One region of the Lysinibacillus sp. NPDC092081 genome, then DNA from elsewhere that is predicted to be linked to it. Evidence: riboswitches for the same ligand, from Rfam matches in the RefSeq annotation. Region 1 holds a riboswitch; the other holds the start of a gene.
What was found. Region 1 has a riboswitch for cobalamin ahead of ACIQLB_RS10410 (hypothetical protein). Riboswitches for the same ligand answer to the same signal wherever they lie in the genome.
Positions count from the first base shown of each region.

Region 1 (15,599 bases):
TTTAGCAGCCTTTATTTTATCGCAGGATCGACCTGAATGGGCAAATCATAATAAAGATTGGCCAAAAGGCGGACGTCCCAATGATATTATGAATAAAGAAAAACGGGAACAAGTTAAAAATGGCACAATAAATTGGGAACAAGTACTTTCCGCTAACTAAAATGAAGAGAGAGCGTCCCTTGCGAGTAGAAATAATACGCGTTTTGATTTACCTTTAGATAATTTATGTCTAAAGGTATTTTTTTATCTAAAGATGGAAATCTACATCTGAGGTTGTATAGGCAGATGAGACCTTGGAGTGCAGTGAAGTGGTTCAAAACCATATCCTTTAATAAAGAACTATTTCTCTGGTTACTCGTTCTAAACATTAAAAGAAGTACAGGTCGTAATTTGTTATACTAGCAGTATTAGGAAATAGCATCGGAGGTGACGCTGTTGATTTTTTTGAAATTTTTAATCCAAATCATTGTTGTATCAGGGCTTATTTATTTTGTAAGTGGTCGATTAATTGGTTCAAACATTAATTTTATACGTAGGGTTCTTTCTGTAGTCATTAGTGTGACGCTAACGTCCTTTGTTTACTGGTATACCTATTTACGTCATACAAACTTTTTATACGAACCAATGATGCAAACAGTGACAGAGGTCAGTACACTTGTTTGGATTGGCTGCATGCTACTAATTTCGATGCTGCTCTATCTCGTTTTTGAACTTTTCGATCCAAGTGGTATTACAGCTAGAGATCGCCGGAATGGCAAAAAAAATTTATTATTGCGGCTTCGTAGCTACTGGCGACAGCAAAAGCGTTTGCGTCAGGTGTTAAAAATAGCAGTGACAAATGGCGTTGTTCAAACGATTAAATACACAAGACAACGAGAAAATGAAAAGGAGCTTGCTATTGCTTTAAGGGTGACTTTGGAGCAGTGTGGTGGAATATTTATTAAATTTGGTCAGGTACTTTCTACTCGTAGGGAACTGTTTTCACCTATCTTTATTGACGAGTTAGAGAAATTACAACATAGTGTGAAGCCATTATCGTCAGAGCAGGTAACACAAATTTTAGAAGATTCACTTCCGAAGCCTATGAATGAAATATTTGCAAGCTTTCAAATGGAGCCTATTGCGGCAGCATCTATTGGACAAGTACATAAGGCACGATTGAAAAATTTTGATGAAGTCGTGGTGAAGCTACTACGTCCAGAAGTGAAGGGAATCATGCGAGACGATCTCGATATTTTAGAGGAATTTGCCAATTGGCTTTCAAACAAGTCTACATGGGCTGAGTCACTTGGTTTCCGAGAGCTTGCTAAAGGATTTGGCGATGGGTTACGCGAGGAAATTCATTTAGATATTGAGGCTCGTAATACAATGCAGGTGACGAATGCTCTTACCAAAAGCGATTATAAGGTAAGGATTCCTAAAATCTATCCAGAATATTGTCATGAAAATATTATTGTCATGGAATATGTACGGGGGAAAAGCGTTGCAAATGCTGCGGCTGAATTTAATCAATTAGAAAATAATCGTAGGCAGTTTGCACGGACTGTTTTATACTCCTTCATTGAACAAATGCTTTTTTCGGGTATATTTCATGCAGATCCACATCCAGGAAATATTCATATTGATGAGATGGATGGCACACCGATCCTTCTTGATTTTGGGGCTGTTGGCCGTTTGGGAGCTACACAACAAGAGGGCTTAAAGCTAATTTTAATGGGGATTCATCTAACTGATTCAAGTACTTTATTTGACGGCTTAACATTATTGGTTGAAAATGCTGATCATGCAGATCGTGCAAAGATAGAGCAAGCAATTGATCAAATTCTCTTGAAAATCTCTTACGTGGATCGAATTCCAACAGTGGAATTAATACATGCGTTATTTACGGTTGTTCGTGATTTCGGTCTTGCTTTCTATCCAGCAGTAGGTTTAGCGCTGCGTTCATTAGTAACATTGGAGGGGACATTACGGGTAATTGACCCAAGTTTTGATATTTTTACGGAAGCGAAAGATTTTTCATCCGCATATATGCGCGCAACCTTCCTGAAGCCATTTAAAGAACCGATGGCAACAAAGGAACGTATACAAGAAGAATTAGCAATGCTTATTCCGGCATTGCGCAAAATGCCAAGACGAGTTGACCAGCTCATTCAACGGGTGGAGAGCGGAAAAATCATCTTACATCACGATGTTTTTTCGGATGAGGATAATGCTCGTTTTATTACGAATTTGTTTTCCCGTTTCGTCTTACTTCTCGTAGGTATTACCTTTGGCATTATTTCTGTAGCACTTTTAGCAATCTCACAATTTATTCGTGACACGTACGCTGTTTACTTAAATACAGCCGCATACTTAGGCTTATTTTTATGTGCCATTCTTTTAGTACGGCTTTCTATCCAAGCGCTACGTTCTATGAGGCAATAGGAAGCGCCAACTCGGAGTGAAAATCAATCTTTGATTATTAAAACACATTATTGATATCTATTCTTTAGTCAACAAGCTGAGGTAGGGGAAATGCTCCCTACCCTCTTTTTATTTTAACTTATTTCAGCTGGTGTCCAAACATCTGCTGAAATAGAGGAACTGAGGCTAAGAACTTCACATCCTGTGAAAACGCCTTAGTGACCAACTTCATGTTGGCCTAACCGATTCCGGACGCAATTATGCCAGAGCATAATTGATAAATGCGCTCGATAAATATTACAAAAACATTACAAAACAAATAGTGGGTCTAATGGTAAAGTAGTTAAAAACGTTGTTATGTAGAATAAAACGTTATTTTGTAGAATATCTATGAATTTACGTGAATGTTACAAGAATGTTTCGAGTTTTACTAAACGATTAAAAAGACGTGAAATAGTATAAAAGTTATGCTAATAATGCTAAACTTTAAAAGGCTAATAAAATATAAGAATAAATGCAAGAAATCGTTCCAGTGATTACATTAAAATACTAAGAGCGAAATTGACTAGTGAAGGGAAAGAATAACGTGGGTAAACGAAATAAATGGCGTAAGTCGATGGTGCTAGCATTAGCACTAGCTGGCGGCTTATTATTTAATACAGTTCAACCAACCGTAGTGCACGCAGAAGAAACATCTCAACAAATGATTGATAAGAAAGCTAAAATAGATACAGAGGTTAAAAAACTTCAAGACGAATTAACTAAACTACAACAAGAGATCGATGAAAAAGTAAAAGTATTTAACAAAGTACAAGCAGATATTAAAGAAGTTGATGCAAATATTGTAGATACTAAAAAACGTATTGAGCAACGTTCAGCGATTTTAAGTGATCGTATGGCTGCATACCAAGCTCAAGATACTACTGTGGGTATTTATTTAAGTGCGGTTCTTGACTCAAAAAGCTTTGCAGATTTAATGGACCGTGTCGTAGCGGTAAAAACATTAATGGATGCTGACCAAGAATTAGTAGATCAACAAGAAGCAGATAAGGCTAACTTAGAGAATCAAAAAACAACATTAGATGAAAAACAAAAAGAGCTTCAAAAGCAATTCCAAGAGCTTCAACAAAAGGAAAGCGAAATGGAAGTAAAAAAAGCTGAAAATGAAGCGAAATCTCTTGCATTAAAGGCACAAATTGCAACGAAACAAGAAGAAGAACGTTTAGAAGCAGAACGTAAAGCAGCAGAGGAAGAAGCAGCTCGTTTACGTGCACTTCAAGCAGCTACTCCAGTTGTACAAGCAACAAACAACAATAGTAACAGTAACAACAGCAACGCTAACAATGGTAGCAACGCTAACAACAGCAGCAAAGCGAACAATGAAAAATCAACACAACAAGTCGTTGTTGGTTCTGGTTCAGGTACTGCATCTTCAGGTGATGCTATTTCAACTGCAAAGCAATTCCTAGGCCGTAGCTATGTTTGGGGTGGCAGTAACCCATCAACAGGATTTGATTGTTCAGGTCTTGTACAATGGTCTTACAAACAAGCAGGCGTATCTTTACCACGTACAGCATCACAACAATATTTAGCGACACAACGTATTTCAGCAGGTGAAGCACGTGTAGGTGACCTAGTATTCTTCAGCTATGGTTCAGGCATAGCGCATGTAGGTATTTACTTAGGAAACAACACGATGATCGATGCTCAAAACAAAGGTGTTGTTGTTGAATCACTTGATTGGTGGAATCAATATTTAGTAGGCTTCGGTCGTATTCAATAAGCCTTACTATTATATAGACGATTTAAATAGCGAAAAGGTCATCTTTGTAAAAACAAAGATGATCTTTTTTATTATTTGATGAGTATTAGAGTTTAGCCCATAACCAACTGATTAAAATATTACTTCAAACAATGCTATATTTAAGATCGAGCGAGTAAACCCATCACGCAACCGATAGGGTGATCCATTAATTTAGGGTCGACTACTCGACGAATAATGAGTAAAATAACATCTATGATGAATAAATTTACATAAGTAGATATTTTTACTACTATAGCCCTAGTTACTAAAATGATAATGGGGCCGAGAGAAGGAATATTACTAGTTATCCATATAATGATTGTCATCGTTATTGTGTATTTTGGTTGGATTTTAAAAGAGGCCAATAAAGTGTGACACCTCCAATAATAAAGCTAACGTGTAAAATGTATCTTTACATAACTGAAAGAAATGTTCCCTTGCATGTTTAGCCTCGTTTCTGATAATTTTGAAATATACAATACGGGAGCTTGCTTTGTAATTAAAATCATTTGCGACTTTAATTTCGTAGTAGTAAAGTAACGAATAATAGAAATGAAGACAACACTTACAAGTACACCATTTTTTACGTTCTGAAACAATAAAGGTAGGGATGAATCATGGAAAAAGAGATTTTGCAACTTTTTAGTAATTTAACAGAGCGTGACCGTGATATACAATACAAATCATACGAAGAATTAATGAAAATTATGCAGGAACCAGTTGATTGGACATATTCAGTTTGGGAACAACTTATTCAGGCTCTTACATACAAAAACGAACATGTGCGAGCAAGTGCTGCACAATTTTTATGCGCATTGGCAGCAAAAAGTGATCCTGAAGAAAGAGTATTAGAGGACTTTTTAAAGATTTGGGCCGTAACGTATGATGAAAAAACAGTGACTGCGAGGCATACTTTACAGGCAATTTGGAGAATAGGTTTAGCAGGGCAGGTACAAAGAGATTTAGTCGTTTCATATTTGGCGAAAAGATTTCAAATATGCTTAGACGAAAAGCACCCGACATTAATACGCTATGATATTATTGTATCCTTTAAAAAGCTATTCGATGCAACGAATGACCAAAAACTACTAGAGATTGCACAGCGTTTAATTGAGGAAGAGAGAGATGTTAAATACAAAAAGAAATATAAGAATGCTATCCGTTAAAAGTTATGAAATGTCTATTTTTTTGCGCAATACCTTCGTTAAGAAATAGTTTTTATAAAGTATGAAAAAATAAAACGACTGCACGATCAGGATGAATACCCATGGGGGCAGTGAAAATATCCGTGTGCAAAAGGTAATACATGCATGATTTTTCTCCATCGTATTGGTTTATTCAAATTCCACAGCTATTTTTTCCTATCAATCTATGTTAAACTGCTTTACAAGTGAATAATTCTTGCAGAATAAGGGTGCTGAACTATAGCATAATCGGGAATTCGGTGAAAAACCGAAGCTGTTTCCGCAACTGTAAGTACAGGAATCATAAAGATATACCACTGTCGAATTATTTGATGGGAAGGTTTTTTATGACTCACAATGTGATTGAATGAACTGTACAAGCCAGGAGACCGACCTTTGTTTGAACGTATAGATAACTCTTCGGAAGCTAGGAGAATATGCGGCAAATACATAGGCTATGTCGTATCATGCGACAATTTTTATGTTATTTTCGTTGTTTCCTTAGGAGTGGAAATAACGTTTTTTTTTATGTGCACTTATATTTCACCTGCTGAAATCCAAAGAAGGATGTTTATCTTCATTTAAATGAAGATAAAGACTCCGGACGACAATTACGCCAAGGCGAAATTAAAGTAAGAATTTTTCACGAAGGAAAGCGGGGACTTAGATTTGAAAAAAGATGCACGTTATTCTTGTTATCCATTTATGCGTGAAAAGGCATCAACTGTAGATTTTGAAATTCGAACGGATAGCCTTACAACACATATTGGCGTCGCTTTGGCGGCGGTAAAAAAGGAAACGGTAGAGGTAGTAGCAGATAATTTACTAGCCATTTTACCAATGGCTTACCATGTAAATGGCTCAGTCCGAGGTAAATTAGCGGTATCCGAAGATGATTTGACTTGGCTCAGTGATCGCTATGATTTCTATGTTAGTCATGTTAAGGATGAAATACAGAACTTTGTATTACCTCAAGGAACAGAGGCTGCTACTGCATTACATTTATGCCGTAGTGAGGCGAAAAAATCATATCGAGTTTTGCACAAAGTATCTGAAGAACGGGAAGTACCTGCTATTCTCTTTGATTATTTAGGATTACTAGCCAATGTATTTTTTGTAATGGCTGTCTTTATGAATCAGCAGGCTGGTATTGCTGAAATACCGTTTATTAGCAAGTCATACCCGATGAAAAAGAAAAAGGAGAATCAATGAAATGAAGAAAATGTTTAAGCTACAATGGCTTTCTGTGTTAATGCTAGCACTCGTATTAGTTGGCTGTGGCACGAAAGCGGATACTAATAAAGAGACTATTTCTAAAGAAGATCAACAAGTTGAGAAAACTAGCTATAAAGTTAAGGATGACCGAGGCGTAGAAGTAGAGTTTAATGCCGTACCTAAAACGGTTGTTTCATTGCAACCAAGTAATACAGAAGTTCTATTTGCTCTAGGTGTGGGTGATAAAATCGTTGGTGCAACTGAGTATGATACGTATCCAGAAGAAGCGCAAAAAATTGAGCGTGTTTCTGATTCTGTAAAATTCAATAGTGAGCGTATTTTAGCGTTAAAGCCAGATGTCGTTATTGCCTATACAACTGGAGGCGATGAAGAAAATTTAAATGCCTTAAAAGGTCTCGAAGACGCAGGTATTAAAGTATTTGCCATTCAATCAGCTAAATCATTTGATGATGTTTATGGGGATATCCAACAAATCGCAACGGTTATGGGAATCAAAGATAAAGGCGACAAGTTAAATGAAGATATTAAAGCTAAAATTGCGGCAGTTCAAGCGAAAGTCAAAGATGTGAAAGAGCCAAAAAATATCTATTTCGAAATTAGTCCAAAGCCAGACATATATACACCTGGTTCTGGTACATTCCAACAAGAGATTTTAAATGCTGCAAATGTTAAGAACGTTTTTGCTGACCTCAAAAGCTGGACAAAGGTATCTGAGGAAGATATTATTGCGAAAAATCCAGATGTCATTTTAACAACAGTAAACTATGTGAAAAACCCAACGACAGAAATCCTTTCTCGTGATGGATGGAATTCAATCACTGCCATTCAAAATAAAGCGGTTTATTTTATAGATACTGATATTTCAAACCGTCCGGGTCCGCGTATTGGCGAAGCTGTTGAGTTGATAGCCAAAGCAGTATACCCTGAGTTATTTAAATAATCTATTTTGAAAAATAGTATTTTAGAGCTGTCCTTTATCAAGGGCAGCTTTTTTAATAGGTAATTACTCTGGTAGTGTGAGCACTTTACTAGGAAGATTCCTTGACCCTGCTCCGCTTGGAGGAAAAGTGATCGGGTAAAGAGAAACCCCGCTCAGTTTTGATGAAAAAATGATCAGGTAATACGGCCACCTAGCTCCGCTGCAATAAAGATAACGTTCAAATAAATCCCCTTATCGCTCTCTAAGTAGTGTATAACATCTCCTAGTGTGAAAATTGGTATTATATCGAATTGTTCGATAAAATAGAGATGAGAATGCTTGCTAACAGAGAGAGGTGCAGTGAGTGAAACAGTTTGATATGAAGATTACTCCGTTTGAGGCAGTCTATAATTTTCGGGATATGGGTGGTTATAAGTCGAGAGATGGGCGTGCTATTAAGAATGGTTTGATGTATCGTTCAGCAGCACTTGGTAAAATGACGAAAGCAGATAAGGGGCTATTTGAAACGCTAGGTGTGAAAACAATTTTTGATTATCGAGACAACCATGAGGCTCAAAATAATCCTAATCCGGAATTCCCGTATGCCAAGTATATTCAAATACCAGCAAAGGGAAATCATGCTTTTGAGATGCCTACAAACACTGGTGGAAAAGATTTTTATAAGGTTGTAAGCCCAGAGATGTTCAGAGAATTTTATGCACAAATGCCTTTTAATAATGACTCGTTTAAAAAGTTAATAGCAATGATTCAACATCCTGAAAATTTAGGGCTTGTTCATCATTGTGCGGTCGGGAAGGATCGAACAGGTATTGGCAGTGCACTGATTTTACTTGCTTTAGATGTACCTGAGGAAACGATAATGGAGGACTATTTAGATACAAATGTACATCTACGTCCCTTAGTAGAACGAATGGCTCAGACGATTCAGCAAGATTATAGCGAGCGAGAATTACAGCAATTTTATGCCTTAATGTCTGCCCGTGAGGACTATTTACAAGCAGCATTTGATGCAATGGATAACCGATATGGCTCTAAGGCCACTTTTTTAGAGCAAGAGTTGGGCTTAACCACAGAAAAACGTAAGCAATTGCAGGACCATTGCTTACTATGATAAGAAACCCTTTCACATAAATTTGTGAGGGGGATTTTTTTGCGTATTCTACTAGCTTTACGTAATCTTTTAATGTTTCATTCTAAAAACCCTTTACACTCTAAAAATCTATGATAAGATACTATATATTTTTATCCCGTGTTAACGGGCCGTAATTTATTTGTACCGTAAGCGAAGCGTCAGGTACAAAACTCCCGCATCAAAATTGATAGGTGGGAGATTAACTGCCCGTAAAATCTATCTTTATGAAGCGTATAGGAGAAGTGAAAGTATTGGCAGATACATTAAAAGAAAGTGATATACAAGAGACAGATAAGTTAAGTTTGTTCCATTTAACGTGGCCGATATTCTTAGAAGTATTTTTATTTATGTTAATGGGACTAGCCGATACATTTATGCTCAGTGCTTTATCAGACAACGCTGTATCAGGAGTTGGTGCAGCCAATCAATATATTCATATTGCCATTTTAATACTTGAAGTAGTTGGTAATGGTGCTTCCATTGTTGTATCTCAATATTTAGGTTCAAGGCGCATTTTTGAAGCTGCAAAGATTTCCGCTTTAGCAGTAACGATGAATTTGGTCGTTGGACTAATGATGAGTGTCTTATTTTTCTTCTTTTCAAGTCATTTAATGACTATCATGAACTTGCAGGGGGAAGTGCTTAAATACGCTCAAAGCTATTTAGTAATTATAGGAAGCTTTATTTTTTTACAGGCAATTATAAATGCATTGGCAGCGATAATCCGTGTACATGGATGGACAAAGCAAACGATGTATGTATCACTAGGTATGAATGTGCTACACGTTGTATTAAACTACGGTTTAATCTTCGGTAATTTAGGATTACCAGAGTTAGGTGTAAAAGGAGCTGCTATTTCCTCTGTTATAAGTCGTGGATTAGCAATTCTCGTTTTTTTCTGGCTGTTTTATCAAGTCATGGATGTAAGAGTGAAGCTAGAACATTATTTTGAGTATTCAAAGGAATATGTTCGGAAAATATTAAATATAGGCTTACCGTCAGCATTTGAGCAGGTGCTTTATCAGTTTTGTCAGATTGTCTTCCTTTATTATGCAACGTATTTAGGCGCAGAGACACTTGCTGCAAGACAGTATGCCATGAATATTTCGATGTTTACGTATTTATTTGCGATTGCAATCGGGACAGGTACGGCTATAATTATTGGGCGAAATGTCGGTGCTGGTAAAAAAGATCAAGCTTATCATCAGCTTTGGTCAAGTGTACGAGCCGCTTTCGCCTTTACGATCACTATGGTTGCTGTTGTGACGATGTTCCGTAAGCAACTTATGCACGTTTTTACTGATAATCCAGAGGTCATAGCAATCGGAGCATCTGTCCTAGCATTAAGTATTCTGCTTGAAACAGGGCGTACGATGAATATTGTAGTTATTAACTCATTGCGTGCCTCTGGGGATGCAAGATTCCCGGTGAAAATCGGTTTCTTATCAATGGTATGTATGAGCCTCCCGCTCGGCTACTTGTTTGTATTCGTTTTAGATTGGGGTTTAGTAGGTATTTGGCTAGCGATTTCGGCAGATGAATGGATGCGAGCCATTATCGTATACTTTAGATGGAGAAGTCGTAAGTGGGAGCGTTTCGCGCTTGTTTCACCTACAGAACAGAAGGAGGCAAATTAATGGGAGCACTTTCTAAAAGAGCTGCAGGGGCAGCCTTAATGGAGAAAAATATGAAGCTTTTTGCTTGTCCAATTTGTCAGGAGTCAATGGATGTTTTTGAGCAGGGTAGATTAGTATGTTCCTCAAATCATTCTTTTGATATTGCCAAGCAGGGTTATGTCAATATGCTGACACATGGAGCTGTTTCTAAGTACAGTAAAGATCTCTTTGAATCTAGAAAAGCGGTTATTGATAGTGGTATCTATAATTTAGTAGAAGATAAAATCGGAGAGCTAATTGCTAACGCAGAAACCGTGCTGGATACAGGCTGTGGTGAGGGTTCACATTTAGCCCGTATTATGGGGGGGCAAAAAGGTAACTGTATTGGCATTGGTATTGATATAGCGAAAGAAGGTATACTTGCTGCATCCCGTCATTATCCAGAGCAAATTTGGTGTGTTGGTGATTTAGCGAAAAGTCCATTTGCGAGATCAAGCTTCGATGCCATATTAAATATTTTATCGCCCGCCAATTACGAAGAATTTAAACGTCTATTAACTCACAATGGTTGTGTTGTTAAGGTTGTCCCTCAAAGCGGGTACCTACATGAGCTTCGAGCTCAATTATATGCGGATTCTACTAAAGAGTCGTATTCGAATGAACAAATAGTTGCTCGCTTTAAAGAAAGCTTTGATGATGTTAGTGTGGAGCGTATTACTTATACGATACCGCTAGCTACAGAGCTTGTACCAGCACTGCTTGAAATGACACCGATGGGCTGGCATAAAAAAGAGGAAGCCAATATCGAGTTAAATGAAATTACGATTGATGTTGATGTATTAGTGGGAAGAGTCTAGTTATTTCATATGCAATTGCAGTATACTGGTCTTTTCGATTACAATGGGGATAACTATTGAATAAGGTAGGAATGAAACAGTGTATAAATTTATAGCAAATCTTGTCAAAGTGATATTAAAATTAACGGGCTCAAAGGCGCGTGTATATGAGGAGCAAAACTTACCGAAGGAAGGTGGGTTTATTATTGCATGTACACATACGGGTTATGTTGATATTTTAAATCTTGGAGTTTCAATGACTCCTCGAGAAATTCACTTTATGGCTAAAAAGCAGTTGTTTGATATAAAAGGTCTTGGCTGGCTAATTGAACGATTAAATGCTTTTCCGGTTGATCGTGACAATCCAGGACCAAGTGTTATTAAAATTCCTTCACAGTTATTGAAAGAGGGTAAAATCGTAGGGATTTTCCCATCTGGTACACGAAATGCTGAGGGTTCGGATTTAAAGCAAGGTGCGATTACAATAGCACAGCTGTCCAAAACCCAAATTGTACCAGCCGCTTACGTTGGTGCGCGTAATGTTGGCGATGTCTTTAAGCGTGGAAAGGGTTATCTAATTTATGGCGAGCCATTTTATGTAACGGGTAAGGGTAAAGAAGGGCGCGAGGAATTTACACATCGCCTTGAGCATGAACTGATGGCTTTAACAGAGGAATTAGAAAAGCGAATTGTGGCAGAAAAGAAATGACTTAGAAAGCACTCAGGATCGATTGATTTTGAGTGCTTTGTTGTAGGAGGATATAGAAATGATTCGAGTGCTTTTTGTATGTTTAGGTAATATTTGTCGCTCGCCAATGGCTGAAGCGGTCATGCGTGATTTGGTAAGGAAAGAGCATTTGAGTCATAAAGTTGAGGTAGATTCGGCTGCAACAAGCTCTTGGCATATTGGCGAACCACCTCACAGAGGAACACAAGATAAGCTAAAAGAATATGGCATCTCAACAAAGGGTATGCAGGGACGACAATTACAAAAGGCTGACTTTGAAAATTTTGATTACATTATTGGCATGGATGAAAGCAATATACACAATATCCGAACGATGCTTGGCAATCCTGATTCTCCTAAGATTTTCCGCTTTTTAGATTTAACTGACCATCGAAAAGACGTGCCTGATCCATACTATACAGGAGATTTTCAAGAAACCTATGATTTAGCCTTAGAAGGTTGTCATGCACTATTAGAAAAAATCAAAGGGCAACACAAGCTGTAAGTAATCAATATCTTAAGCATTGGAAATCTAGCTTTGTAAGCATAAATTGTGTTATTATTTGCAGAGTAAAGATACGATAAGTATTTAATTACCATTTACAGATGTGCAACTGCGCATCTATGATTTTTATAAACTTATTATTTGGAAGAGAGTGGAAACTATGGGTCGTAAGTGGAACAATATTAAAGAAAAGAAAGCGTCTAAAGACCAAAGCACAAGTCGTGTAAATGCAAAATTCGGACGTGAAATTTATGTGGCAGCTAAATCAGGCGAACCAGATCCTGAGTCAAACCGTGCCCTTAAAGTTGTTCTTGAACGAGCAAAAACATACAGTGTTCCTAAACATATTATTGAAAAAGCAATTGAAAAAGCGAAGGGTGGCGGCGATGAAAACTTCGACGAATTACGTTATGAAGGTTTCGGACCAGCTGGTACTATGTTAATCGTTGATGCTTTAACAAATAATGTTAATCGTACTGCTTCTGATGTACGTGCTGCATTTGGTAAAAATAATGGGAATATGGGTGTCAGTGGATCTGTTGCCTACATGTTTGATTCAACAGCAGTTATCGGTTTAGAAGGTAAATCAGCAGATGAAGTTCTTGAAATTTTAATGGAAGCAGATATTGATGCTCGTGATATTCTGGAAGAAGATGATGCTGTCATTATTTATGCAGAGCCGGACCAATTCTTTGCTACACAAGAAGCACTAAAAGCAGCTGGCGTTCAAGAATTTACAGTAGCAGAGCTTTCAATGCTTCCTCAAACAGAAGTAGCATTAACTGGTGACGATGTTGCGAAATTTGAAAAATTAATTGATGCATTAGAAGATTTAGAGGATGTCCAAAACGTTTACCATAATGCTGATTTAGGCGAATAATAATATAAACATATAAAACCAGTAGCAATTAAAGCTACTGGTTTTGACTTTAGACAAACGATACTCTTGCATAAAGTTGTATGATAATAGGCTTGCCATGGATCAAAAATAATAATCAAACATATCCTATTATTATTTAGGTTGAATCTCTTTAATGTTTTAATCAATACTATTTTGGTTCAACTTGTCTACTCATACTAATGATGAGGAGCTGTTGATTTTTCACGGAAAGTGCCAACTCGGAGTGAAAATCAACCTTTGTTTATGGATACGCATTAGTTTATTCTTTAATGCGACAAGCTAAAAACCAGTAGCAATTAACGCTACTGGTTTTTAATTAGGGAGGGAAACGGTGCAAGCTCTTTTAGCGATTGTTATATTTATAGTAACTTTATTTTTTGTAATAGTGCAGCCGCGTAAATTATCGATCGGCTGGTCTGCTTGTATTGGGGCTGCAATTGCGTTGACGCTCGGAGTTGTTACTTGGCAAGATGTTGTTGAGGTAACAGGGATCGTTTGGAATGCAACGCTATCGTTCATAGGAATTATTTTTATTTCACTTATTTTAGACGAAATAGGATTCTTTGAATGGTCTGCCTTACATATGGCACGTGTGGCAAAGGGAAGTGGTATCCGCTTATTCATTTATCTTTCCTGTCTAGGCGCTATTGTTTCAGCATTATTTGCAAATGATGGTGCAGCTTTAATACTAACACCAATTGTTCTAGCGATGATCCGTAAGTTAAATTTAACCGATAAAATGGTCTTTCCATTTATTATTGCAAGTGGATTTATAGCAGACACAACATCATTACCGTTAGTCATTAGTAATTTAACGAATATTGTGTCGGCAGACTATTTCGGTATTGGATTTATGGAATATTTCTTACATATGCTAATACCGAACTTAGTTTCTTTACTGGCAAGCATTGTTGCGCTTTATATTGTTTTTCGCCGTTCGATTCCAAAAGAATATTCACTTGAGGCAGTAGGTGATCCAAAGCTTGCAATTCGGGATTCGAGATTATTTTTGTTATCATGGTATGTTATAGCAATTTTATTAGTTGGTTTCTTTATGAGTGAGTTTTTCAAAATTCCTGTGTCATTTATTTTATGTGGTGTAGCAGCTATCTTTTTCCTACTTGCACGACGTAGCCATATTGTAGATACAAAGAGAGTTGTGAAAGGGGCACCATGGAATATTGTGTTCTTTTCTATCGGTATGTATGTGGTTGTTTACGGCTTGAAAAATGTAGGAATGACAGGATTGCTAGCAAGTCTATTAGAGCACGCGATACAGCAAGGATTGTTGGTATCGACAATAACGATGGGGTTTGTAGCTGCGATTTTGTCAGCTATTATGAATAACCTACCAACTGTAATGATTGATGCATTAGCTATTGCTGAAACTAGTGCAACTGGCATTATTAAAGAAGGTCTTATTTATGCAAATGTCATCGGCACTAATTTAGGTCCTAAAATGACACCGATTGGCTCACTCGCAACATTATTATGGCTCCATATATTGAAGCAAAAAGGAATTAAAATTGGCTGGGTTCAGTATTTAAAAATAGGTATTGTTCTAACAATCCCGACTCTGCTCGCTACTTTAATAGCTTTAGTGACTTGGATTATGATCATATCATAGGCGAGTGATAAAAATGAAAAAACTATTTTTCTATCAGGCATATCCCTGTAGAAAGATAGTTTTTTCTGTGATTTTAGCTCATCGTTCGCCCCTAGGAAAGCGCCCAGCCTACCCATCCACGTTATGGTGATCAAGCATATCTGGGTAAAAAGGTGAATAATTCATACTTAAATTACGTTTTACCCATTGTGAAAAAATTCAAATCATAACATAATATAGATTAATAGTCATAGTGAACGAAGAAAAAGAGGGGGCTAAAGCATGAAGTTTTCACGTTCGATACAGGGAAAACTAATTATCATTTCGTTAGCATTATTAATTATTCCCAGCTTAGCAATAGGTTTGGTTAGTTATAACAAAGCGAATAAAGGTATGGAGAATATTGGCGAACAAGTTATCAAAAATAGTGTTGAATCTACTCTGCAATTAATCGAGCTTGCAGATGAGAGTGTTAAAAGAGGCGACGTTCCTTTGGAAGTTGCACAGGAACGGGTGCGGGAGGCACTTCTAGGGCCAAAGGATAGTGAAGGAAAGAGGCCAATTAATTACCCTGGAGACTTAGGTAAGTATGGTTATATATATGTTTTAGATGAGAAAGGGACGTTAACAACGCATCCTACTCGAGAAGGGGATAGCCTATGGAACGATAAAGATAGCAGCGGCAATTACTTTATTCGAGAAGTAATCG
Region 1 covers NZ_JBIVRU010000005.1:37,593-53,191, reverse strand. Annotated here, with positions in the region: gene ACIQLB_RS10435 (c-type cytochrome) at 1-160, shown strand, start outside; gene ACIQLB_RS10430 (ABC1 kinase family protein) at 436-2,424, shown strand; gene ACIQLB_RS10425 (C40 family peptidase) at 2,972-4,186, shown strand; gene ACIQLB_RS10420 (hypothetical protein) at 4,327-4,572, opposite strand; gene ACIQLB_RS10415 (hypothetical protein) at 4,825-5,373, shown strand; cobalamin riboswitch at 5,602-5,803, shown strand; gene ACIQLB_RS10410 (hypothetical protein) at 6,061-6,603, shown strand; gene ACIQLB_RS10405 (ABC transporter substrate-binding protein) at 6,605-7,567, shown strand; gene ACIQLB_RS10400 (tyrosine-protein phosphatase) at 7,911-8,678, shown strand; gene ACIQLB_RS10395 (MATE family efflux transporter) at 8,924-10,336, shown strand; gene ACIQLB_RS10390 (putative RNA methyltransferase) at 10,336-11,172, shown strand; gene ACIQLB_RS10385 (lysophospholipid acyltransferase family protein) at 11,252-11,860, shown strand; gene ACIQLB_RS10380 (low molecular weight protein-tyrosine-phosphatase) at 11,919-12,383, shown strand; gene ACIQLB_RS10375 (YebC/PmpR family DNA-binding transcriptional regulator) at 12,544-13,263, shown strand; gene ACIQLB_RS10370 (arsenic transporter) at 13,616-14,911, shown strand; gene ACIQLB_RS10365 (methyl-accepting chemotaxis protein) at 15,173-15,599, shown strand, end outside.

Region 2 (15,599 bases), on a different contig from region 1:
GAAGCTGTGAAGGAACTTAATGATTATCATTTAAACTGGCATCCACGTGGTAACGGTCATGAACTATTGCTAGAATTAATTGATAATTTGCAACTTTTGAGAAGCCGACCTGGCAAGATTTTAATCGATTTTTCTACTTCCCATAGCCACGTTGTGGAACCTTCATATCGCATTTTTAAACAAGCATAGAAAACAGTACAAGCTTTATAAAAATAGTCGTGCTGGGTGAAGAAGAATACCCGCGAAAGCAGGGTAAATACCCGCGGAAGCAAGGTAAATACCCGCGCAAAGGCAGAATACCCGCGGATGCACAGTAAATACCCGCGAAAGGAGAGCAAGTACTCGCGCAAAGCAAGATTACCCGCAATAGCATAGTAAATCCCCACGAAACATAATAAACAGGACGATGATATAAAATCATGTCCTGTTTTTATGAATTCAGTCAATACAATGCATAGCTGCTTCTGCTTCTTGCCAAGGAACGGAGTAGCCCTTGCCTTTTGTACAAAAAATACTAGAGGATGTATACTCGGGGTCGGCGTTTTTATCGTAGCCAATTTGTGCAATGATGTCTTCCGTATTGTGACACACATCATAACCATCAAATTGTAGAGAAAGTACGCCCTTACCATTAGTATAGGCAGCAAAGGTTGTACTGTAGCTCATAAATGTTGCGACAGGGGCTCGACCGGTTAAAATCGCATCATGTTCAGTTAAGATTGGCGCTTCAAATGTACCAGCAGCTTGTTGAATATCGGTCATCATGCGGCCGATAAAATCACTAGGAGCTTTTAGCTTAAAGCGATAATACGGCTCTAGTAATACATTTTCTGCTTGCTCTAGCCCTTGCCGTAATGCTCGAAATGATGCCTCACGGAAGTCGCCACCATCAGTATGTTTAATATGTGCGCGTCCCGTTAAAAGAGTGAAGCGAACATCTGTCACAGGGAATCCTGTTAACAGCCCATGATGAGCGCGCTCGAATAAATGTTTTTCAATGAGTCGTTGATGCCCTACCGATAAATCATCCGCATGACATGCATTGACAAATGTATTACCAGTACCGCGTGTATTTGGCTCCATCAATAAATGTACTTCTGCATAATGCTTTAATGGCTCAAAATGACCATAGCCTGTCACCGTTGTTGCGATCGTTTCCATATATAAAATCTGGGGTTCGCTAAATGAAATGTCTAGTGAGAAGCGTTTATTAAGCACGTCGACAAGAACCTCGAGTTGGATGACACCCATAATATGTACATGAATTTCTTGAAATTTTTCATGCCACAGCACACGTAATGATGGTTCTTCCGCTTCGAGTGTGCGGAAAATTTTTAATACATCCTTTATATGTTGATCGCCTTCATATTGTACTTTCGCCTGTAATGTCGGTACTAATTCATAAGGCTGCGGGTTACCTGAATTACCAATGATATCTCCGATGTTTGCTTGACTAATTCCTTTAACAGCGAAAATCTCCCCGGCCTCGACCTCTTGAACTGTTACATAACGACTGCCATTGTATAGTCGAATCTCAGTCACTTTTTCTGTTACATCTCCAAAGGAAAATTCATCACGCACATGTAACGTTCCTTGTTGTGCCTTTAAAAAAGTTAAGCGTTGATGCCCATCATGACGAATTTTAAACACTTCACCTTGGAACGGGGCATTGTTATTTAAATGTGTTTCTGTAAGTAGGGGAAGCTGTGCTAGGAATTCCTTTATCCCAATATCTTTCAAGGCAGAGCCAGAAAAACATAGAAAGGCCTTTTCCTGTTTAACCATCGTTTGTAAGTGAGTAAGGCAGCTAGAGCTATCCAATGTCTCATTAAGAAAAGCATCGAGAAGCTGCTCATCACGTTCAGCAAGCCACTCCATCATGTGAGTTGAAACATAGTCCGAACGGAGCGGTTCATCTACTAATAGTACATCCTGAGAGCAGTCCTTTTGAAGCTGTGCCATTACGGCTCCAACATCCGCTCCTTCACGGTCAATTTTGTTGATAAAGAAAAAGGTTGGAACGTGATATTGGCGTAAAAGTTGCCACACTGTTTCCGTATGACCTTGTAGTCCTTCAACCGCACTAACAATAATAATGGCATAATCCATAACCCGAATTGCACGCTCCATCTCTGGCGAGAAATCGACGTGTCCAGGTGTATCGATTAACGTATATGTATCATTTCCAATCGTCATGCGACCTTGCTCTGCAAAAATCGTAATGCCTCGCTGACGCTCTAGCTCATGATTATCTAGAAATGTGTCCTGGTGATCTACTCGACCACGGGCTTGAATACTGTTTGTATGAAATAGTAACTGCTCAGAAAATGTTGTTTTTCCTGCATCAACGTGAGCAAGTACTCCAATTGTTACATTCATAAAAAATCCTCGTTTCTATTAATTCATATCAACATTGTAACAGAAATGGGTGAAAAAATATTTCGTGTAGAGTTTATGTCGCAATAGTGTTAATATATTTATGATTATGATTTATTTGTAAGATTGTGTATCTGATTATTTACAACAAAATAAAAACGACGTATTGGTGCAAATGATTTTGTCATTTGCTTAAAAGGGAAATCGGTGCAAATCCGATGCTGTCCCGCAACTGTAAATGGGGAGTCTATACGAGATGCCACTGTAGCCACGCTATGGGAAGGCGTATAGATGATGAACCTAAGCCAGGATACCTGCCAATATATATTTTTTACTTAAACCACGAGGATGGAGATAGTGAACAGGTTGAAGAACCTTTCTTTCGCTATGCTAACCTCTTGGAAACAAGGGGATTTTTTTATGCCCTTTTTAACTTCTTGTAATACGAACTTGGTAGCAAAGAAGTCTAATGATTTCTTTCTATATATTTAACATCAAAGGAGAAGAGGACATGAAGAAATGGAAACAATTATGGCTTGTCTTTGCAATAGCATTGATCGCTATATTGGGCGCGTGTAACGCAAAGGACAAACCAGAATCTGCAGCGAAGGGTGAGAAAATAGAGCCTTCACAAGCTGAAACGACAGAAGTAACCATTGAAAATAATGGAACAACACAAGTATATAAGGAAGCACCCAAAAAAGCGATTAGCTTAAATCAGCACGTGACAGAAATTATGCTGGCTTTAGGTTTAGAAGATTCCATGGTAGGGACGGCATACTTAGATGATAAAATTTACGAGCCCCTGCAAGCTGCCTACGATAAAGTGCCTGTGTTAGCTGAACAGTATCCTTCAAAGGAGCAGGTTATTAATGCTGAAGCAGACTTTTTATACGGTGGTTGGAAAAGTGCCTTTGGAGAGAAAGGTGTTGGTACGCAGGAGGAGCTTGAGACATTGGGGATTCACACCTATTTACATACTGCCTCAAACATGACGAAACCTACTTTAGACGATATTTTCACAGATATTCGAAATATCGCAAAAATTTTCCGCGTTGAGGATCGTGGAGAAGCTTTAATTGAGAAAATGACAAAGGATGTCGAGGCAGTTCGAGCAAAATTACCGCAAGATGGGAAAGAAATGCGCGTTTTAGTGTTTGATAGTGGAGATAAAGATGTCTTTACTGCTGGACAGAACTTTATGAATGAGCTAGTCACTATGGCTGGCGGTAAAAATATTTTTGGTGATGTAGAATCAGGATGGACTACGGTATCAAAAGAGGATGTAGTAGAACGAAATCCAGAAGTTGTTGTAGTCGTTGATTACGGAGAAACTACAGCGGAAGAAAAAATAAATTTCTTAAAAAATGATCCAGCCCTAAAAGAAACGGAAGCAGTAAAAAATGAACGCTTTGTGATCTTACCGCTTTCTGCTGCGTCAGAAGGAGTTCGTGCTGCAGAAGCTATTCAAGTATTAGCAAAAGGCTTCTATCCTGAAAGCTTTAAAAACTAGAAAAAATCTGGGCTAGCGTTTTGCTAGCTCTTTTTTTATAAGGAGAGGAATAAATGAGTGCATTCCGTACAAATATACCGGATAAAACCTTTGAAAAGCTAAACAGTAATGGAGATTTTACTCGTCTTGCCGTAAGTCCCGGCATTATTAATAAGCATTATACTCCTGTACAATTTAAAACAATAGCTAAGGTTGTAGGGGAAACTGGTGCTATCAAATATTCAGCCTCTTACAGCATATTATTATCTATTCCAACAATAGATGTAGCAAATACGATTGAGGATCTAGAAGATGCTGGTCTGTATGTGGCAAAGCAAGGACCGATTGTGGCGATGAAGGCCTGTGATTTTTGTGATGGGGATAAGATGGAGGCAGCACCGATTACTGAACAGCTATATCATTCATTAGAAGGAATAACGGTCCCTACAAGATTACGTGTAAACGTCAATGGCTGTGCCTCTGCCTGTTATAATGCGGTGTATGATGATATTGGGCTTGTCTATCAAAAGGATAGCTTTGACGTCTATTTAGGAGCAGTACCAATGGGGGCGAATGCACAAGCCGGAGCTCTATTTGCAAAAAGGGTAGGCGTGGAGCATATTGAAGATTTTTTAAAGCAAATCATCAGTCTCTATAAGGAACATGCACGTCCAAATGAACCTTTTTATAAATTTTATAGCAGAACAAAATCTGCTGATTATTGGAAGATGTTAAAAAGTAAGACTTAATCGAATTATGAAAGCAAGAAATTTTATTTGGTTGTTAATCAACTATAATTAATTCCTAGTTCAATACGGTGAACAATATAGATGTCTTGCTCAATAATATTCGGGTCACCCGTTGGAATTCTCACCACTGTAAAATCCTCTCTGGGATAAAAAAACAATTTCTCCTTAAAAGCAGGAATAATACTTAGGGCGTCGAAATATTCTACTAAGTAATGAAAATTCAACACAAAGGGGATTTAAAATATGACTTTGAAACAAGGGATTCAACCAGAAGATCTATATCAATTAAAATCTGTGGCAGATCCACAAGTATCACCTGACGGAACAGAAGTTGTGTATGTAGAGACGCATATTGATGAGAAGAAAAAGGACTACGTGTCTAATTTGTTTTACATAAACTTGCATGAAAAAAAGCCTCAACAATGGACATTTGGTGAAGATAAAACGAATTCACCTGTTTGGTCTCCTGATGGCAGTAAAATAGCGTTTGTATCAACGAGAAATGGCAAACCACAGATTTTTGTGCTTTCTAAAGCAGGTGGGGAAGCGAAACAAGTTACTAATTGTAAAAATGGTGCGACATCGCCTGTTTGGTCTCCGTGTGGTAAGAATATAGCATTCTCGGCAAATTTAGGTAAAAATGAAAGCGTTTATGATAAAGCTGAAAAAGATAAGAAAGAGGATAAAGAACTTAAACCACTTGAAATAGAAAAGATGAAATATAAGTCAGATGCTGCTGGGTTTATTGATATGGAGCAATTTTCTCAAATTGCCATCGTCAATCTGGAATCTGGAGAATTAGAGCTAGTTACGGAAGGAAAACATAATTTACAACTTGGTACATGGTCTCCAAACGGAAAATATCTTTCTTACATTGCTGACTTAACAGAGGATCAAGATTTTTCATTCGTGTGTGATATTTACTTATTGGATTTAGAAACGAAACATGGTCGCAAGTTAACGGAAGGAACAGGGGTGTTTTACCAAACATCATGGTCACCGAATAGCCGTTACGTAGCTTATATTGGAAGTGAAAGAGAATTTGAAAATGCGACACAAGCAAAGCTATGGATTTATGATTTGGAAAATAACAATACGACATGTGTAACGAGTGAATTTGACGCGTCAGTCGGTGATTTTGTCGTCGGTGATTTCCTGCAAGGTGTCGTTGCTCCGCGTATCCAATGGTTGGATGATAACAAAAGCTTTTACTTCCAAGTGACGGATCATGGAAATACAGCGATTTATTTTGGCAATCTATCTGGAGAATTATATCCAGCTATTCATGATGATCAGTATGTCTATGGTTTTACGCTTGATCATAAAAATGATAAAGCAGTAGTCGCAATCAGCACGACTACAAACCCTGGTGATCTATTTTACGTAAATTTAAATACCGGTGAAAAGGAACAGCTTACTACAGTTAATGAAGAATTTTTAAAGACGAAAGAATTATCTGTTCCAGAAGCAATTGAATATGAAGGGGCAGATGGCTGGAAAGTAAGCGGTTGGATGATGAAGCCTATTGGCTATGAAGAAGGAGAAAAGTACCCACTTATTCTTGAAATCCATGGTGGACCTCACGCTATGTATGCCAATTCATATTTTAACGAATTCCAAATTCTTGCTGCACAAGGTTATGCGGTTCTCTTTACGAATCCTCGCGGAAGCCATGGCTACGGTCAAAAATTTGTGGATGCGGTTCGTGGTGATTATGGCGGCAATGATTATAATGATCTAATGGCCGCTGTTGACTATGCATTGGAGCATTATGATTTCATTGACAAAAACCGTCTCGGGGTGACAGGTGGGAGCTATGGGGGCTTCATGACAAACTGGATTGTCGGTCATACAAATCGCTTTAAAGCTGCTGTTACGCAACGTTGCATTTCTAACTGGATTAGCTTTTACGGCGTAAGTGATATCGGCTATTACTTCAATGACTGGCAAATCCAAGCGGGACTTGACGATATAGAGAAGCTATGGAATCATTCGCCACTTAAATATGTAGACAATGTGGAGACGCCACTGTTGATTTTACACAGCGAAAAAGACTATCGCTGTCCGATTGAACAAGCAGAGCAATTATTTATTGCCTTAAAACATCGTAAAAAAGAAACTAAATTTGTTCGCTTCCCTGAATCCAATCACGAACTTTCTAGAAGCGGAAAACCAACGTTACGAATCAATAGACTAGAATATATTAGGGATTGGTTTGTGAAATATCTATAAAATAAATATAGGTGGCAAAAGAAGTGAAAATACTCCTTTTGCCACCTATTATTTTTACATGCCTTGTTTAACAAAAGCTGTTTTCGTAAAGATTGCTACTCTTCAACTAACGGCGCAGGTTCGTTGAAGAAGGAAATAAAAATATCTTCAAAGGAACATCTTTGACGCAAAGAGTAAAGGCAAATCCATAGACGGTTTCCTAAATAATTTTAAAATTTTTGAACGAAATGAAGCATCGCTCCGTCTAATGGAGGAAGGAGGCGAAAAGGATGGAATTTGAAATCGTGCAGCGTGCTATTCGTGGGGATCATCAAGCGATACTTTCACTTATTGAAATGGATGAAGATATTTTATATCGCATGGCTTTTACATATCTGAAAAATGAGGAAGACGCTTTAGACGTGATGCAGGACCTAGTTTACAAGGCACTGAAAAAAATGCATACCGTTAAACAGCAAGAATATGCCAGAACATGGCTCGTGCGCGTCTTAATCAATTGTTGTAAAGACCATTTACGAAAACGTCAACCAACCGTTTCAATTCAGGAACATCACCAAGTTGAATGGGTCATCTACTCTGATATGGAGAGGTTATTGGAACACTTATCCTTGTCGGAGCAGCAACTCGTCTATATGAAATATTTTCAGCAACTAAAAAACAAAGAAATTGCCGAGTTAAATCAAATTCCGGAGGGTACTGTAAAGTCTAAGCTTCATCACATACTAAAAAAGCTTAGAAACTTCGCTGGAGAAAAGGAGGACTGGCTATGAGTAAACTACCGATTAACGTTCCAAAAGAGAAACTTCAACAAGTACGGATGGATATGTTTCGTAAAGTTCAACGAGAAAAAAGAGCAAAGAAGCGCATTGTTTCGGTTTCAATAGCCTTTTTGTTTTGCTTAAGCTTTTTATTTTCAATTCGTGTTTCTCCTACTATTGCTAGCCATGTTGCAAAAATACCTGGCTTTCAAGCAATTGTATCTGCGGTTGTAAGAGATAAAGGGATAAAAGATATTGTGGACAATGACTACTATGAAGAAATCAATGCGACGCAGTCTAAAAATGGACTATCGCTTACATTGCAAGGCGTGATTGCAGATAATTCAGGATTAGTACTTTACTATGACGCCGATGCCTCATTTGATATTTCGGAATTACACTTGGAGGAAGTTCATTTGTTTCAAGGGAACGAAGAAATTAAAGGGGGTTCATTTACAAGCAATTCATCACATCAAACACGCATCTCTTCTTCGGTAGATTATAGTTTTTCAGAGCCTTTCGCTTATACATCAAAGGATTTTAAAGCGGTTTTTCGTTTTTATGATAAAGATAAGGGGAACATTGAAATGACGATACCGTTTTCACTACAAAACGAAATCGCAAAGGAAAAAATTATTACTGCGAATCGTATTGTAGACGTAGGTGGTCAGAAATTTACGATTACACAAATTCGCCGTTCTCCACTAAGAACGGCAATCGATATTGAATTAGATGAAGCGAATACGATGCAAATTTTAGCGCTTGATGATATTGCGGTCGAGACGGAAAATGGGGAGCGAAGAGAAGCGGTCGTTAAAAATGCCATGTATATAAGCCGAAATATTCGCGACGGCAAATTCACACTAAATTTACAAAGTAACTATTTCCATGATTCAGATTCACTCAAAATATTAATTGGAGCTGTTCATGCCGTTCCAAAGGGCGAGGATTTTATCGAAGTTGATTTTGGCACAAAAGAAGTACTCACGAAGCCCGAATATTTGGATTGGGATATTTCTTTGCAGCAAGGTGTATCCGTTGCTGCAAAGAAATGGGATGATAGAGTGCGACATTCGTTTCTAAATAGTGCTGTAAAAGCAGATGGCACACCGTTAGAATTTACAGGTGGCTCTTACTCAGATGATGAGCAGTACCTATATGCAACGGAGAACTTTGAAAATTATGATGGCAAAGCAAAATTATATATTAGCTATTACTTCAATCCTATTGGAAAAAATATTGAACTGAATATTCCATTGAAATAAAGTAAAGATGTTCAAAAAGGCTCTCCTTTTTGAACATCTTTTTAATTTTTTCATACTTGTGGTAATATTCCTGTATTAGGTCCGGGTAAAGCCTACCGAATCATTTCAACAACAATCTTTTAGAAAACAGCCTTATCAAAAGAAGAATTAAGGTAAAGGAACTAAATAGTCGGAAACATCTTTTTGAGAAACTAGGCTATTTATTAATTATTCCATAATATACTAAATCCTCGTATTTACCGTCTTTAATAATATGTTCCTTTAAAATTCCTTCTTGTTTCATGCCAATCTTCTCCATTACTTTTCCTGAAGCAGGGTTCGTAGAAAAATATCGAGCAAACACTTTATGCAGTTTCTTTTCTTCAAAAGCAAATTGTACAATCGATTGCGCTGCCTCCGTGGCATAGCCTTTTCCCCAATACTCCTCGCCAATCCAATAGGCTATTTCACCTTGATTAAAATGTTTATTATTCGATAACGCAATGGCACCATATAATTCGCCAGTTTCCTTATCTGTAACAGCAAACTCGTACGAAATATCCTCCATAAAATAATCGTAATGATGTTCTATCCATGATAATGCATCATTTAAGCTATAGGGATAAGGTAGGTACATGGTGCTTTTATAAATATTATAATTATTGCAAAGCTTTGTAACCGTTTCTGCATCGGATTTTTGAAATAGTCTAAGAACGAGTCTTTCTGTAGTAATCATTAACTTTTCACGAACATATCTCATTCAATCATCTCCATTTATCAATATTTTATAAAATGAAAATCACCAAAATTAAGAATGCCAAATGTTAAAACGTATGCCATGAGATAAGTTGATCTTCGTTTCGACTGGGCGACTCCTTGGGGATCAGCGATAGAGGAACGAAGGCTAAAACCATCACATCCTGTGATAACGCCTTCGTGACCAACATCGTGTTGGCCCGAGACCCTGCAGCGAAGCGAAGCGGCAAAGCGCCCAAACGGAACGGAAATCAACCCTACGTTATGGTGATAGGACTATAATTATAAATTACATTATATGGCATACAGAAAATTCTAACAATACATGAAAGAGTTTTTCTGTTTATTCTTCCCAAACAAAAAGACAGAATCACCTGGAAGTGATTCTGTCTAGTTCAATTAGTTGAGTTTTTGAATAAAAACAACCTTTAAGTAATTGAATTCTGGGTATTCACGTGGGGCACGGAAATCCTTTGGTAAGCTAAATTCTTCAACAATTTTATAGGCTGTTTTAGTTTCTTTAAATGCTTGGTCAATAAAGCTCTTGAACTTTTTCATCCCAAAGCTTGCATTGTTCGTTGAAGCAACAATGACACCGTTTTTCTCCGTAATGGCGATTGTATCTACGAGTAATTTAGGATAATCTTTCGCAGTTGAGAACGTTCTTTCCTTCGTACGTGCAAAGCTAGGTGGATCTAAAACGACAAGGTCAAATTTTAAATTATGGCGCTGAGCATATTTAAAATAGTTGAAGACATCCATTACTTTAATATCCTGTGATTCGTAGTCAATACTGTTGACGCTAAATTGCTCAATTGTTTTAGCTAAACTACGCTTGGCTACATCTACACTAGTTGTTTTTATTGCTCCTCCAAGTGCCGCTGCGACAGAAAATGCTCCCGTATAAGAGAACGTATTTAGCATATTTTTACCGTCCGAATAACGATCACGAATGGCAAGTCTCACTTCTCGTTGATCAAGGAAAATACCTGTCATGGCTCCATCATTTAAATTGACAGCGTATTTCATACTATTTTCCGTTACGATAATCGGAAATTCGCCGGGTGTTCCCATGACGAAATCGTCCTGTTCCATATACTGTCCTTTAGTATCGAAACGTTTTTTCTCATAAATGGCTTTGTAATCTACTGTCTCTGCTAGTGCTTCATATACCTTTTCTTTAAATGAGTAAATGCCTGCGCTATACCAGCTTATCATATAGTAAGAATCGAAAAAGTCGATTGTCATACCGCCTATGCCATCACCTTCGCCATTAAAGATTCGAAAGGCTGTTGTTTGAGAATCGTTGAAAAATGCTTCTCGATTTTGAATGGCCTTTTTAAATTTTTTCATAAAAAAGGCTTTGTCTATTTTTTCGTTCGCATCGTTTGTTAGCACCCAACCAATACCTTTGTTTTGTAAGCCATAGTATCCTGTGCCAATAAAACGGTTATGATTGTCCATAAGTCTTAGAAGTGCACCTTCTTCTTTAGGAAGATGGCGTGCATCAACTGCATCTTTTGAAATGAGAGGATAGCCTTTTTTTAATTGATCAGAAAAGGGATTGTTAATTTGTAAAGCAGTAGTTTGTGTCATGTTGTCATCCTTTAAAAAACATTTTGCTCTATTATCGCACTATTTTATGCTGATAGACAAACTTATTTCACGAAATTAGCAATTTTTTCAGCTGTTTCGATCGTTGCTTGTTCGAAAAAATTCATTTTACTAAAGTAGCTATGGATTAAACCAGTCATATTTACATGCTCAACAGTCACTCCGGCATCCGTAAGCTTTTGTGCGTATGCAAGACCTTCATCGTAAAGGACATCTGCCTCTGCAGCAATAATGATCGTTTTCGGTAAAACACTTAAATCCTCAATCTGAAGTGGGGAAACAAGAGGATCCATATAGTTTGGTTGATCTGTGTAATGACCTGCAAACCACTGCATCCCTTGTTTGTCTAAGCCGAAGTGTTCCCCGTAAGCATTGTAAGAAGTCGTTGTAAAATCAACATTGACTACAGGATAAATAAGTGCCTGTGCTTTAATCGCAGGTCCATTTAATGTCGCAGCTAAGTAGGCGACAACTGTTGCTAAGTTTCCGCCTGCGCTATCACCAGCGACTGTAAGATTTGCGGTATCTCCACCGAAATTTCCGATGTTTTCGTAAACCCATACGAAACTGTCATAAGCATCGTAGAGCGGGGTAGGGAATGGATATTCTGGTGCTAGGCGATAATCAACCGATACAACGATTGCTTGCGCTTTTTCTGCTAATAGCTGACAGCCTGCATCCGTAGAGTCTATATTTCCAAATACCCAACCGCCTCCATGATAATAAACAATGACTGGAAGTTTTTCGTCTAAAGTAGGTCTATAAATACGCACATTAATTTGTGCACCATCTCGAACTGTTATTTTTCTATTGTCAATTGCCGCGAGCTGCGGGCTATTTGGTAACGTACATTTTGGCACTATTCGAACGGCTCTCGCTTCTTGTGGTGTTAATTCATAGTACTGTTTAGAAGATTCACTTGCTTTTATATAATGGATCGCTTCATCTCTTAATTTTGTCATCTTCATCAATCCTTTAAATTTCTTTTGTTAACCTTATTATAAACTATTCTTATAAAAATACTAGGATTTAGAATCAGAAAAGAAAATAATTTAATTTCTAAGCAGAAATAATCTGATTGTAAAGTAAAATTATGTTTATAATATAATGAACGATAGTATTTGGAGGGACAATATGATTTCTTTAATTGTGGCACATGATAATAATTATGTGATTGGCTATGAAAATGGCATGCCGTGGCATTTGCCTGGGGATTTAAAATATTTTAAGGAGAAAACGATGGGGAAGCCAATGATTATGGGGCGTAAAACATTCGAATCCATCGGTAGACCGCTTCCTGGTCGACGTAATATTGTGATTACTCGCGACGATAGTTACCATGCGGATGGGATTGAAGTAGTGACAAGCTTAGAGGGTGCCCTCGCCCTTGCTGGGGATGTTCCAGAAATTATGATTATTGGCGGCGAGCAAATTTTCCGCTTATGCATGGATATAGCAGATCGCTTGTACATTACAAAAATCAATCATTCGTTTAATGGGGATACATACTTCCCGAAATATGAGCAGGATTATGTACAAGTATCCTCAGATGCACCAGAAACAGCACCAGAGGGTTACACATTCCAATATGAGATTTTTGAACGTAAGAACTAAAGAAAATAGGTAGAAGCACGGTTAAGAATGACTGTGCTTTTTTTGTTACTAAATAAAGGTGTTTGGAAATATTTGTAGAATAAATGATTGTAAGGCTCATCAGCATAACGTGGGGTTGATTTACGTTCTGATTGGGCACGTAAAATTCGATAAGTCCATCGCAGTTGATGGAAAGAAACGTCAAAGTGACGGAAAGAGCCACCAAAGCGACGGAAAGACCGCCCGTAGCGACGGATAAAATATGAGAAGGGGAGCATCTGTGAGAAAAATAACCTTATCAAATGGAGAAACGATAGAAGTTGAATGTTTGAGCTGTGCAATAACGAGTGGACGCATTGAACTGGATGGGGGCGTAGTCATTGAAACGGATTATTTTCATGCCCATCAAGATGTTGCTTATCCGATAAAAGGATTAATCATCTTGGCTTCTAAGCGCCATATTAAATACTTTGACGAACTAAACGATGAGGAAAAAATAGATTATATAAACCTTTTATCAAAAATCAGAAAGGCTCAAAGGGACGTTTTGGGGATAGAGTATGTTTATTATTTTTATAATGAAGATACGACACACCATTTTCATACGTGGATGGTGCCGCGCTACGAATGGATGTACGAATTTGGACGTTCAGTAGAATCGATTCGACCCGTTCTACTTCATGCGAGGAATAACATGAATAATGAAGAAAATAAGCAAGAAATGATGTGGGCAATAAAGGCATTAGCGGAGGAACTAAGAGGTAACACCCAATAACAAAAAAATCGCTCCTAGGTATGTGTAGGGCGATTTTTTTTGTTTAATTTTTATAAGTAAAAATAAACACAAGCATACATCGCACCACAACCAGCTAACACAAACAAATGCCAAATTGTATGATTGTAGGGAAGTGAGCGCCATGCATAAAAGAGAGCTCCAATCGTATAGAAAAGCCCGCCCGCTAACAGTAAAGCAAAACCATGAAAACCTAAGAAAAGATAGACAGGTTTTACAGCAAAAATAATCAGCCAGCCCATACCGATGTAAAAAATTAAAGAAAGTTTCTCAAATCGATTAATAAAAAAGCATTTAAAAATAACGCCTAGTATCGCAAGTGACCAAATTATACATAATAAAGTAATGCCCAGCGTGCCACCAATTGCGATTAATAGAAAAGGTGTATACGTTCCTGCAATTAAAATGTAAATAGAGGAATGGTCAAGAATAGCGAAAAAGTGCTTATATTTTTCTGGCATACTATGTAGCAATGTTGACATTAAAAATAAAATGATCACAGAGGCACCAAAAATAGAAAACGTAGTAATTTGGAGCGCACTTCCGGTTTGTACAGCTGCTAAAATTAGAACAACTAACGCTGGTATACTTGCGATAAATCCAATGCCATGTGTAATGGCATTCCACAATTCTTCCTTCCATGTTTTGTAGTCAAAAGAATCTATCATATCGAACACTCCTTTCGTGCATATGTTTACTATACCCCAATAATTTTCATCCTGGTATTTACATTTGTCATGTTTTCAACATCAAAAGTGTCATATAAATGTTGAAATGCTTGAGGGACTTTGTTAGACAAGGAATCGACAAAGCGCTATAGTATCCAAGGAGCGAATACAAATGGACTGAAACGAGTGAAATCTAATGACAAATGTCATGTTTACATAATGATTCATTAGTCTATATAATAAATTTTAATGAAGTAAAAGGATGTGTCGAAGTGGGACGAATTCATATAGTAACGGACTCAACTTGTGATTTAACAAAGGAAGAAATAGCACAGCACGGTATACATATTGTGCCTTTAACGATTCAAATTGATGGAAAAACATATACAGATGGTGTTGATATAGAGCCACAATCTTTTTTAGGGACAATGAAAAATGCCGAAAATTTACCGAAAAGCTCACAACCTGCACCGGGGAAATTTAAAGAATTATACGATGAGCTAGGTAAAGACGGAGATCAAATTATTTCGATTCATATGACTGGTGGTATGAGTGGAACAGTTGAATCGGCTCGTCAAGCAGCGCAAATGGCGGATGCAGATGTAACTGTTATTGATTCACGTTTTATCGCCTTTGGTCTAGCTTTTCAATTACGTGAGGCAATTAAAATGCGTGATGCAGGTGCTACTGTCGAAGAGATTATTGCACGTCTGGACAAGGTTCGCGAAAATACGTATTTGTATGTTGTTGTCGACACACTTGAAAACTTAATTAAAGGCGGACGAATTGGGAAAGGTACAGGTTTTATCGGTTCATTGCTGAACATAAAGGTCATTGCAAACTTAGAAGGTGGCGCTTACAATCCTGTATCTAAAGTACGTAGTCATAAACAGGTTGTGAACTACTTATTTAAACAATTCCAAGCGGATACTGCTGGAAAAACAGTAAAGGCAGTTGGAATTTCTCACGCTGAGGGACTAACAACGATGGGTGGACCATTAAAAGAATTAATTGAGGGAACAGGTTTTAATGAAGTAGAAATTGCCTTTACTTCACCAATCATCTCGACACATACGGGCCCAGGTGCAATCGGTTTTATTTATTTTGCAGAATAATATATGAGAGCTACTACATAAATAATTGTAGTGGCTTTTTATTATTGAAAGGTAAATACCTATTTATACAATCAGAAAAATGTTGTAAACTCCACTTTTTAAAGAATACCTAGGTATAGCCACTTTTCATTGCAGTACGAACTATTCTATAATAGAAGTAAGCAAATGATGGAAGGTGGTCAAATGAGCATTTGGCGAATGATAGTTTT
Region 2 covers NZ_JBIVRU010000012.1:37,442-53,040, reverse strand. Annotated here, with positions in the region: gene ACIQLB_RS16740 (hypothetical protein) at 1-189, shown strand, start outside; gene ACIQLB_RS16735 (GTP-binding protein) at 439-2,379, opposite strand; cobalamin riboswitch at 2,527-2,712, shown strand; gene ACIQLB_RS16730 (ABC transporter substrate-binding protein) at 2,888-3,889, shown strand; gene ACIQLB_RS16725 (precorrin-3B methylase) at 3,943-4,617, shown strand; gene ACIQLB_RS16720 (S9 family peptidase) at 4,861-6,849, shown strand; gene ACIQLB_RS16715 (sigma-70 family RNA polymerase sigma factor) at 7,119-7,619, shown strand; gene ACIQLB_RS16710 (DUF4179 domain-containing protein) at 7,616-8,872, shown strand; gene ACIQLB_RS16705 (GNAT family N-acetyltransferase) at 9,069-9,611, opposite strand; gene ACIQLB_RS16700 (class I SAM-dependent rRNA methyltransferase) at 10,007-11,203, opposite strand; gene ACIQLB_RS16695 (alpha/beta hydrolase) at 11,266-12,183, opposite strand; gene ACIQLB_RS16690 (dihydrofolate reductase) at 12,356-12,835, shown strand; gene ACIQLB_RS16685 (HIT family protein) at 13,095-13,589, shown strand; gene trhA (PAQR family membrane homeostasis protein TrhA) at 13,640-14,275, opposite strand; gene ACIQLB_RS16675 (DegV family protein) at 14,548-15,390, shown strand; gene ACIQLB_RS16670 (GDSL-type esterase/lipase family protein) at 15,574-15,599, shown strand, end outside.
Region 2: linked by a shared signal. The riboswitch ahead of ACIQLB_RS16730 (ABC transporter substrate-binding protein) and the one ahead of ACIQLB_RS10410 (hypothetical protein) in region 1 are both predicted to bind cobalamin.